DNA from 2 places in the Paenibacillus sp. FSL R7-0313 genome. Region 1 is predicted to be linked to the other one. Evidence: riboswitches for the same ligand, from Rfam matches in the RefSeq annotation. Region 1 holds a riboswitch; the other holds the start of a gene.
What was found. Region 1 has a riboswitch for FMN ahead of NSQ38_RS18250 (DMT family transporter). Riboswitches for the same ligand answer to the same signal wherever they lie in the genome.
Positions count from the first base shown of each region.

Region 2: linked by a shared signal. The riboswitch ahead of ribD (bifunctional diaminohydroxyphosphoribosylaminopyrimidine deaminase/5-amino-6-(5-phosphoribosylamino)uracil reductase RibD) and the one ahead of NSQ38_RS18250 (DMT family transporter) in region 1 are both predicted to bind FMN.

Region 1 covers NZ_CP150219.1:4,140,923-4,146,878, forward strand. Annotated here, with positions in the region: gene NSQ38_RS18245 (amidase) at 107-1,603, opposite strand; gene NSQ38_RS18250 (DMT family transporter) at 1,941-2,921, opposite strand; FMN riboswitch at 3,066-3,219, opposite strand; gene NSQ38_RS18255 (DinB family protein) at 3,303-3,803, opposite strand; gene NSQ38_RS18260 (CGNR zinc finger domain-containing protein) at 3,947-4,498, shown strand; gene NSQ38_RS18265 (amidohydrolase family protein) at 4,610-5,956, shown strand, end outside.
Region 2 covers NZ_CP150219.1:3,723,379-3,729,334, reverse strand. Annotated here, with positions in the region: gene ribE (6,7-dimethyl-8-ribityllumazine synthase) at 1-92, opposite strand, end outside; gene NSQ38_RS16400 (bifunctional 3,4-dihydroxy-2-butanone-4-phosphate synthase/GTP cyclohydrolase II) at 194-1,426, opposite strand; gene ribE (riboflavin synthase) at 1,458-2,126, opposite strand; gene ribD (bifunctional diaminohydroxyphosphoribosylaminopyrimidine deaminase/5-amino-6-(5-phosphoribosylamino)uracil reductase RibD) at 2,188-3,291, opposite strand; FMN riboswitch at 3,615-3,781, opposite strand; gene NSQ38_RS16385 (hypothetical protein) at 3,950-5,239, opposite strand; gene NSQ38_RS16380 (peptidylprolyl isomerase) at 5,371-5,802, opposite strand.

The sequences.
Region 1 (5,956 bases):
CTTTCAGTATGCGGAGCAGATGAAGCTTTCATGCACGGTTATGGCGACGCACTCTACTCAGGCAGGAACATCCAATGGTAAATTTAACACACCACATAATACGCCTTTATGCTGGAAATAGTGGATTACCTCTCATCCCAATCCAGAGGTCTGATTGTTCAAGCTGTGCAGCCAGATGTAATAACCAATCTTCGCGTCCTTTGGTTGCCATCACTTGAACACCCATTGGCAAACCTTCAGGTGTCATATGCAGAGGTACACTTATCGCAGGCTGGCCTGTCAGATTTGCAAGCTGGGTGAAAGGTGTAAACGTAAGACTTGGCTCAAACATTTCATAGATGAGTTGCTGCTGCTGGGTCTTGTCCAATTCACTAATTCGCAACAGATTACGGATCTGTTCGTCATGAGGTGTTAATTCACCAATCTTAGGCGCAGGAAAAGCATTAACAGGTGTGACGTAGAAGTCATAACGCTCGAACAAAGTGGACATCTGAGCTGCAGCTACATCCCATTCAGCTAAGCTATGTACAAATTCCGCAGCGGACACCTTTTTGCCTGCTTCAGCCAGAACCCAAGATTCAATCTCCATATCATCGGAGGTCAGAGCCCGGCCCATGGATCGTTCCATGGAAGAGATCATCGCGGCCATCTCACCACTGTTCATCATGTAATAGTTCTCCATCAACCGAACTCCATTGACTGGACTAAGTTTTTCTTCAACATGATGTCCTTGATCTTCCAACCAGCGAACGAGCTTGTATACAGACTCTTTGGCTTCTGCGCTGACAGGTGTTCCCACGGGCGAATCCGTTGTGTATGCAATTTTCAGTTTGCGTTGATGTGGATAGCTCATATCAGCCAAGTAACTGCCTGGAAAGAGTGGAGCATGGAACGCAGCTTCGGGCTGAATGACTTGTAACGTATCAAGCAATGCAGCACTGTCCCGAACCGAGCGAGAGAGGGCAAAATCAATCGATGCGCCTTGCCATTGACGACCAACTCCCGGTCCTACAGGTGTGCGCCCGCGGGTTGGCTTTAATCCAAACAATCCGCTAAAGGAAGCGGGGATACGAATCGAACCTCCTCCGTCACTGGCTCCGGCAAGAGGAACAATACCCGAAGCTACAGCGGCAGCGGCACCCCCACTTGAACCACCCGGGGAGTGATTGATATTCCATGGATTGCGAGTTGGACCATGAAGACGGGGCTCGGTAATATTTTTCAAACCAAATTCAGGCGTATTGGTATGTCCTATGAAGATAAAACCTGCATCACGGAGTCGAGTGACAAAATTGGAATTGCGTAATGCACGATGCTCGCTGAACAAACGGGAGCCTGAAGTCAGAAATTCACCTTCCAAGGATTGCGAGATATCTTTCAGGAGCAGGGGCACACCGGCAAAAGGTTGTTCTCCAGGGCGAACCAAACCGGCTTCCTCACGTGCGCGAGATTCATATGTACGAATAACCGCATTAAGTTGCGGATTCACTTCTTCAAGGCGTGCAAACGCCGCTTCCAGCATTTCAACCGGGGATACTTCCCGGGATCGGATCAGTTCAGCCAAACCTACGGCGTCGTAGGAGGTATATGAGAATGAAGACATCATGATCGTTCCTCTCTGAATATAATTCATCTGTTTATTCCATATGTCATCGTACCACCGGATTAGACAAAAGACAAAACATAGAAGAGACTTAGCGCGATGATTTTGATATTCGGTGTGAGAGGAGGGAAAAGAGGGGCATTTGCATTTGCGATATAGAAATAAAGCACAGGGGAAAGCTCATAGTGCTAATTGAGAAAATGATTAAGTAATTTCGATAAATGAAATAAACCGAATAAATGGAAGTAAAAAAAACCACAGCTCATCTAATTCGATGTGCAATGGTTTTATTTTTTATATTTGATTATTGGTTTACACGTGATCTTCGGAAATATCCTTACTCTGTTCGCAGCTTTGGTGCCGCATCGGCCGCAGTTAATGATCGTTCCTGCTGTTTGGAAATGGCGAAGAGTGCCACCCAGATCAGGATAAAACCAAGCAGTTGCTCCCATGTAATCAGTGTACGGAAAGCAATCCAGTTCACCAACACACCCGCCATCGGGAAGCTAAGTTCCGCGAGTGTTGCAACAGATGCTTTGGTTGACGACAGACCTTTGTAATACAACAGAAGACTGAGCAAACCTGGTAACAATGCCTGACCGAGAATGTTGAGGATGACCGCAGTCTGTTCACCCGTTCCGGACGGAAACGTCCATGCCGCACCTTCGTTCCACGTCATAAAGATCAGGAGCGGGAGAGCAACGACAAAGCGCAGGGAGGTGACCGTTTCATAACGCGCCTGCCCCAGCATCAATCGGCCCATAACGGTTGAACCTCCCCATAAGGCAGCAGCCCCAAGGGACAACAAGCTTCCAGCATGAATCCAGTTGTCCCAATTACCTAATGGCAATGTGAAGCCAAATGTAAGCAGGTACGTTCCTGCTAATGCTATGAAGAACAATCCACCGAAGCGACGTGGCAACGTTTCTTTTAATAAAAGCTTAGCCAGCACGATAGCGAAGAGTGGTTGCATTTTTTGCAATAACAGCACCGTATTCGGATCGTTATGTGTAAGCGCCATGGTGAACAATACCGTTGCAAGTGCTGATCCTCCCCATGAGATAAAAATCACGGCAATCCAGTGGCGAGCACGCAGGTTTTTCAGATCAGCCCGAAATTTCCACAGCACGGGTATGGCAATAAGACTGACGATGATGTGTTCCACCAGTACAATCTGCGTGGATGTCATCGTGTTTAGCAAAATAATGCGGAAAAGTGGGTCTACACCCCATAAGGCGGCGCCGAGAACTACAAGCCAGAATCCGGTATTACTTCGTTCCTTGCGGTAAACAGGTGATGCTGCTGATGTCTTTTCCATATTCAGGACTCCTTCGTCAGAACACGGAATCTTCAGTTGGCAAAATCGACAAAAGCCCCCGTTTTGGTATATACCAAATAAACGGGGGCTCATCCAAGGACATGCGTCAGGAAAGAGGCCTTCCCGTGAACGGCATGTCAATGTGTTGATCTTCTCTCATCCGGACTGTACCGTCGGCCTTGGATTCACACCAAGTCAGTCGCTAGATGTCCTTCGTTAAGAACAAATAGCGAGTCGCGGGCTGGTTCCGAAGAACATCACCGCCGGTTGGGAATTGCACCCTACCCCGAAGATCCTATTCAATTATATAGTGTGTTGAACAAGCTGTAACATTAATAAGTTCATCTTATTCCTGTAAGCGCTAGCAGTTCAAGCATTTTTTTAGAAAATGATTTTCCAGCTTCCTTGCTGTCTGCGGAGGAGCACGATCTGACCTGCGTGATACGCATCATGGAGTACCCAGCGAGCTAGTTCGTGTGCCCATTTCTCTTCGGAGTCCATATATGCGGCTTCAAGTTCAGACACTTGTAGTGCAGCTAATTGATCTCTCAACTGTTGGGCTAATCGAGTTGTACCCTGTAGCAGTGTATTCCATCCGACTGCGTCCGTAGGATCTCCGGAATTCCCAAATGTGTATTCATTGGAGTCTACAGAAGGAAGGGTAGGCTCCTTACCTTGCATGCGACACAATAAGCGATGGTTGTAATAATACATATGGTTAACCAACTGCCAGATGCTTAATCCCCCTGAAGGTGGAATCCAGGCTGCTTGTTCTGCTGTAAGACCCTCCAAGGATTTCGACAAAGGTACAATCCAATTACATTGATCCCAGGTATCATCCTTTTGAATAAGTAACACATCTAGTGCTGTTGTTTTTGTCATTGCTTATTCCTCCTTGCGAATTATTGTGATTTGTGATGTAACTAGCTAAAACTGATTAATAAGGTTACACTTAATATAACACATCAAAGACGAGTTGTAACCTTCTTTATATAATTAGGTGGTTACGATATACGGAGGTATATATGGACAGGTTATGGACCGATTTTGTAAACAGCGATTATCACGACTGGCGTGGGGGAGATCGATCGGAGGACAGGCTTGGGAAGGCGAGTTGGCAGCAAGACTTTCTGGATCGATGGCAACTTAACGCTTCTGTTCCTGCATCTCCGGAAGATGAGTTGTCGATGAGAAACTTCAGGAATGAATTGATGGCTCTTGGAGGCCGCTTGTCTTCTGGAGCATCATTAACAGATATAGAAAAACAATGGTTGAATGGCGTTATGGAAGCAGGGCATGTGAGAAGGACATTGACTACAATTGATCATGAACTGAAACTCCAACTGGTAGCTTTAGAAGCACATTGGCATCAGGTGATGGCTGAGGTAGCTGCTGATTTTGCTACGACTTTGGTGGAGGGAGAAGCGGGGAGGATTCGGGTCTGTGATAATTCGGATTGTCGCTGGATGTTCTATGATGATACCCGAAGCAGAACACAGAAGTACTGTGATGATAAGATGTGTGGCAATCTGATGAAGGTTAGAAGATTTCGGGCAAAACGCAAATTCCAAAATTGATAAATACTAACAATAACTATATAATGTATATATACTAGCGAAAAAATAGTCAGAAGCAGTACGGATTCGTAAGCAGGATATGATCGTCTTTCAAACCAAAATAGATGGGAGATGTGTCTTGTGCGGACAAGTTATCTGTTGAAAAATGGCTGTGTGTTGTCGATGGATGCTCGAATTGGACAGTATAAGCGGGCGGACGTTCTGATTCAGGATTCACTGATCATGGCGATCCAGCCCGACCTGGATATTCCGGATGCGGAGATCATTGATGCTTCATCCATGATTATTATGCCTGGGCTGGTGGACACGCATCGGCATATGTGGGAATCACTGGTCAAAACAGCGGGAACCAACTGGTCGTTACCAGTTTATTTGCAAAATCTCTATTATGGTGCGATGGGAAGCAAGCTCCGTCCACAAGATAGTTATATTGCCAACCTGCTCGGTTCCTTGGAAGCGCTTAACGCAGGAGTGACGACAGTAATGGATTGGAGCATGCCGTATTCCCCTGACCATACGGATGAACTGATTCGCGGACTTCAGGATGCTGGCATTCGGGCGGTATTTGCTCACGGAGTACCTGGGGAGACGGACTACTGGAATCGGGATAGTCAACTCACGTATTCGAATAATGATGTGAGAAGAGTCAAAGAACGTTATTTTTCATCACGGGATCAATTACTTACCTATGGGCTTGCCATTCGTGGCCCAGAATTCAGTCATTGGGATACAACCGTGAAAGAGATCGAACTAGCACAAGAACTGGATGCGATCTGTTCCATGCATGCCGGATTTGGCAGTTGGGGGTCTGTGGATCGCTCGATTAGTCACTTGTACGAAGCGGGACTGTTAAGTCCACGGGTGAATATCGTTCATGGTAACACCATGGGTATGGATGAATACAAAATGCTGGCAGATAGCGGCGCTTCCTTGTCGGTCACACCTGAGATTGAAATGATGATGGGTCATGGATATCCGGCCACCGGCTATTTTCTTGAACATGGGGGAACCCCTACACTTGGTGTAGATGTAGTGACGTCCACAGGCGGAGATATGTTCTCGCAGATGAAGTTTGCACTTCAGGCTGAACGATCCAGAGCTAATGAACAACTTCTGCAGCAGGGTGAGATGCCTGGTGAGTTGAACTTGCAGTCCAGCCAAGTGCTGAGATTTGCTACTTCAGCTGGTGCCCAAGCATTGGGATTGGAGCAGAAGGTGGGTACGTTGACCCCAGGGAAGGAAGCGGATCTGATCATGATTCGTACCACCGATCTGAATATGTTCCCCGTTCATGATCCAATCGGCGCTGTTGTGCAATTTGCCAATCCATCCAATGTGGATACGGTCTTTGTGGCAGGTAGACTCGTGAAGCGAGAGGGTAAGCTGTTGAATGTTGATCTGGATGCGATTCGTCATGCGGCGATGCAGAGCAAAGAGTATTTGTTATCCCAATACCGG
Region 2 (5,956 bases), 420 kb from region 1:
AATTTACTGGTGATGAATTCGTTGAAACGTCCAACGACAACTCCATAACGTGATCCTTCTGATACTAAATGTCCTTCAAAAAATTGTGGCATTCAAGTCATCTCCCTAACGGTATAATGTAATGTAAGTAACGGAAATCCTAATTAATCTCTTCCATAAATTACATGGTGAACGTTATTCATCTAAAATATATTTACTGTTCGTTTTGTTCGATATCATCAAACTTGAGCATATGCCCCAGCTTTGCTTGCTTTGTATGAAGATAAACCGTATTGTCCTCGTTCTCTTCCATCTGGATCGCAACACGTTCTACAACTTCAAGTCCGTATCCTTCAAGGCCTTTAATTTTACGAGGATTGTTAGTTAACAGTCTGATCTGACGAACCCCAAGGTCTTTCAGAATTTGAGCGCCAATCCCGTAATCACGCAAGTCGGCAGCAAATCCCAGCTTCAGGTTTGCATCCACCGTATCCAGACCTTCCTCTTGCAGCTTATAGGCTTTGAGTTTGTTGATTAGCCCAATGCCCCGGCCTTCCTGTCTCATATAGAGCAGTACGCCGTTGCCTTCCTCGTTAATCTGTTTGAGTGCCGCATCAAACTGAGGACCACAGTCACAACGATGGGAATGGAATACATCACCAGTCAAACATTCAGAGTGCACACGTACAAGTACGGGTTTGGAACCATCTATTTCACCTTTGACCAAAGCCACATGTTCCTTGTTATCCACAGCGTTTGTATAAGCCACCGCTTGAAACTCGCCAAAGTCCGTTGGCATACGCACAGCCACTTCACGTTGAACCAGCTGCTCTTTTTCGTTACGGTAACGAATCATGTCCTGAATACTGATCAGCTTCAGATCATGCTTGCGGGCAATCTCCTGCAGATCCGGAAGTCTGGCCATTGTGCCATCTTCCTTAATCACTTCACAGATCACGCCTGCGGGATATGAACCACACATAATGGCCAAATCTACCGCCGCTTCTGTATGCCCGGCACGACGAAGTACACCGCCATCTTTTGCAATCAGCGGGAACATGTGACCAGGTTTACGGAAGTCCCCAGCTTTCGCTTCAGGATCGATCAGACCTTTCACGGTAATAGAGCGTTCATGTGCCGAGATACCTGTTGTCGTATCTTTGTGGTCCACAGAAACGGTGAAGGCTGTTCCATGGAAATCCGTATTTTGTTGAACCATCGGTTTAAGATTCAGTTCGTCCGCACGTTGTTGTGTAATCGGAACACAGACCAGACCTCTACCTTCAGTAATCATGAAATTAATGACTTCAGGTGTCGCCTTTTCGGCCAAAGCGATAAAATCGCCTTCATTCTCCCGATCTTCATCATCCACAACAATGACGGGTTTGCCACGCATGAGATCATATATGGCTTCTTCTATCGTATCCAAAATGGATTGTTCTGACATGGGTCCACCTCCAGTTTATTTCTGTTTCTATTTATGCAAATCCGTGATTGGAGAGAAAATCTTCACTGATACTGCGCGGCTTGCCAGCACCCGTCTCTCGATGTCCTCTCCCATACTGGAGCAGATGATCCACATATTTGCCCAAAATATCGCATTCGATATTAATGGTATCCCCTGTCTTTTTCACATTTAGTACAGTTTCACCAATGGTATGCGGGATTATGGAAACCGTGAATGCGGTATCCGATGTATGGACAACGGTCAAGCTAATGCCATCCAGTGTAACTGATCCTTTGGGAATCAGATATTTGAACAACTGGTGATCATCAGGTTTGATCTCAAACACAATCGCATTCTGATCACGTGTTATACTGCCAATCACTCCAGTACCATCGACATGGCCCTGAACGATGTGTCCGCCAAAACGACCGCCGGATTGCATGGCCCGCTCCAGATTAACTTTACTGCCAGATTGCAGCTGACTGAGATTGGTATGGCGATAGGTTTCAGGCATTACATCGGCGGTAAAACCTCCACCTTCGAGCGTTGTCGCAGTTAAGCACACGCCGTTCACTGCTACACTATCACCAATTTTCAGATCGTCCATGATGGCGGAAGCTCCGATATTCAGGACCATCGCTTCGCCTTTCCGACCAATACGCCGGATCTGACCAACTTCTTCCACCAAACCGGTAAACATGCTGCCGCCTCCCTTCTTTAATTTATAAAGAGTCTAACTTGTTTCTTTAAAATTCATTTATTTATTCAGGCCACACCGGAATACCGCCAATGCTGATATTATCTCCAACTTTTTCGATCTCCAACTGATTCAATTGAATCGCCTGATTCATACGTTCCACACCTTCGAAGCGGAAGCTTCCAGGTGTATCATAACCGCCTACAATCTTCGGTGCGATAAACATGAGCAGTCGATCGACCAACCGTGCCTCCAGCATGGCTCCATTCAGAGTGCCCCCACCTTCAAGCAAAATCGAACCAATCTCACGCTCACCCAACTTGCTAAGTCCGCTTAACAGATCCACACGTGGTCCAGGACCACAGCGTATAATCTCAACACCGTAAGCTTCCAAACGTTCAGCAGCTTCAGGACTGGCTTCGTCTGTGGTCAGAACCCATGTTGGAGCAAGACCATCCTTAACCATTTTGGCACCTACGGGAAGACGCAACTTGGAATCCACCACAATGCGCACCGGACTAATGCCTTCCACTTGTAAACGGGTTGTAAGTTCCGGATTATCGGCAATCACTGTGTCGACGCCAACCATAATTCCCTGGTGACGATGACGAAGGGCATGCACAATCTCACGAGCGGGCTCGTTGGAGATCCACTTGCTGTCTCCGCTGCGAGTAGCAATTTTGCCATCCAAAGTCGTAGCCGTCTTCAGTGTCACAAAAGGTAGACCCGTTGTAATAAATTTAATGAATTTTTCATTCATTCGTCTTCCACGCTCACGCAGTACGCCAACTTCAACTTCAATGCCTTGTTGACGAAGCATGCTGATGCCCCTGCCGGATACTTGCGGATTTGGATCTTCACAACATACCACAACACGTTTCACCTTTTCATGAATCAGGCGTTCACTACAAGGTGGCGTTTTGCCATAATGACTACAAGGCTCAAGTGTGACGTATACCGTACTTCCTTCTGCATCACTGCCTGCCATGTTAAGTGCATGCACCTCTGCATGACCGGTTCCACGTTTCAGATGGCTTCCCAGGCCTACAATACGACCCTCTTTCACAACTACACATCCAACGACCGGATTAATCCCCGTCTGTCCCTGTGCTCGTTCCGCCATATCCAATGCCAGTGCCATATAAAATTCATCATTGATCATTTCCAAATCCGTTCACCCCGCGGTTTAAAGTCTTGTTTATTAAAAAATCCCCGTCGAACAATCAGTTCGATGGGGATGATGAGAGACAAATGTCACCAGCAGGAGTGAAATGGATACAGCACGCCAACACTTTGCCCAAAACTTCATTTCGGGCAAGTGAAAATAGACACATACCTTAATGAACATCAATTACAGGTAAAGAGCTTTTATAGTGCGGCATATGTATGGAACTGTCCGGCGTAACCGGATCTTCCCTGCACAGTGCAAGACATTACCAATCGTGACTGTGCAGCAATACTCCTGCTGAATGCAAACCTGTTAGGTCTGCACCTCTCCTTCTCCCATCCAGACTATACTGTCGGTTCTGGAATTACACCAGATCAGCCATCTGCCAATGGCAGACAGGTCACGGACTTTGCATCAAGTGCTGGACATATGTCCTTACACTTCCTGCATCACCGCCGGTAGGGAATTGCACCCTGCCCTGAAGGATTGCTTTCGTTATTACTTGGATGTTAGCACTTTAATGCCAAAAAATCAATTGTTTTTTGTTTCTTTTTGTCACATACTAACTTTTAATAAGCTAAGAAACAACAAAAAACCGCTTCCTCTCAAGGAGGTACGGTTTTTGTTTGGAGGCACATTTCACATCCATCGCAGCATTCTACATATCAGGAAAACACCAGCTCGCCATATGCTTTAATTCTTTGGCATTATGGAATGGAGTGCGATCAGGTTCTTGCAGGGGCGAAGTCGGAAGCGGGAACTCTCTTGCCACCCTTCTGACCCAACTTGTGGAATCAATCGCAATAGCCGAGCATTTCCAGCGTCCATTCGCTCTCGGTCGAAACGTTCCATGCAAATCTGCTTTTCCCGGCATCTCTGGAAAGACACCATCCAAATATTCAACGATGACACGCTTGTCTCTGACTTCATGACAGTATACTGTCACCCATACACCTTCCCGGACCCGAACAGCATACACATCTCCAGACTGTACCTCCCCGGTACCTGCATCAGGAGATGCCTTTGGTACTTTTCCGCGAACACTTCTCTTCTTCTCCAATGCTCCTAAGATCGTGTCCTTTACAGCTGGACTCTCATCAGGCTTATCCGCAAGAGATATATTATTCAGATCAAAATCATGAAATATCTTGTTCAGGTTGTTCTCATTGATTCCCACAGATGAGTCCCACCACGCCAGAGGCGCCTGTACCTCAACCCGAACATTGGGGCGTGCGTCACGTTGCATGTAAGTGGTGAATTCCGTGATCATTCCAGGATGTTCCGGCGTATCCAATATGCCAATCAAAGCTAACGTCTCAAGCAAATCACGGTAGGCATATTCCTTCTGTGTAGGCAAAAGACGTTCCTTCTTGAGCGCTACTGCTGCCTTGCTGTAGCGTGTTTTGGGAGGTAATTCGCGCAGCACCGTTAACACCGCACGGAATGTCCAACGGTCGTAATCATTGGGTATTGGAAGCTCCTGCGCTGCAGCCAACTCTCGAAGTGCCAGCACATATCCAAAAGGATCACCGTCCAACGGGGTTCCATTGGTCATCCGCCAATACCATTGCAGCGTCGTGTCGGTAGCTTGATCTACACTTAATCCGCAGATCTTGCAAGTGTTCGAAGATGGATATGGCGTATGTTCATGACTTGGCATACTGCTCGCAATAAGCTTGCCCGTAAGCAACGAGCGCCAGATCATGGGTGCTGACCACAAAGAGGACACAAAGGCCTGCGCTGCATCATTCAGCGTCCATTGATTCGCAACTTTTTTCAGCTCAGTAATCGTTTCATCATGTTGGGGACGTACAAATCGATTCGGTTCATGCCCCGCTGCCTCAAGCGCTTCTCGATCCTTTACGGATAGACTATCCGGAACGACATGGCGCGATGCCTGCAGTTCTTCATCCCACAACGTTCGCTCACTATAAATTTGTTTTAACAAGCTTAGCTGAGTAACCGTATCCAAGGTTTTATTCATCCTTTCTAATCATCGATTTCAAGTATGTAAAAAAACAAAAAAAGTGCTTCTATAAAAGAAGCACTTCATGTTTGGATCCAGTTAAGGTGAAGGTATTAAGCTTCTACAACTTCAACAGTTTCCATTTTGTCTTTACCTTCTAAAGCGTCCACGAACTCCATACCTTTAGTTACTTTACCAAATACAGTATGTTGTCCATCCAAATGTGGTTGCGGTTGGTAGCAGATGTAGAACTGGCTTCCACCTGTGTTACGGCCAGCATGTGCCATAGCAAGTGTTCCGCGCTCATGTTTGTTCGGGTTAATTTCACAGTTGATTGTGTAACCTGGGCCACCTGCACCGCTACCGTTAGGGCATCCGCCTTGAGCTACAAAGCCCGGGATAACGCGGTGGAATGTAAGACCATTGTAGAAACCGGAGTTAGCCAGTTTCTCAAAGTTTGCTACTGTGTTTGGAGCTTCTTGATCGAACAGATCGATCAGAACTTCTCCGCCGTTTGCCAATTTAATTTTCGCTTGTTTCGCCATATGTAAATGACTCCTTTCGTATTGACCATCGTTAATGGTGCCAGAACGCATGACCCTGGGTCAAACATTACAGCACTTTTCTTAGTGTACACCGAAAATGACTGGATCGCAAAAAAAACGGAAACTTTTTTTCATAATTTAGTCCGAATATACA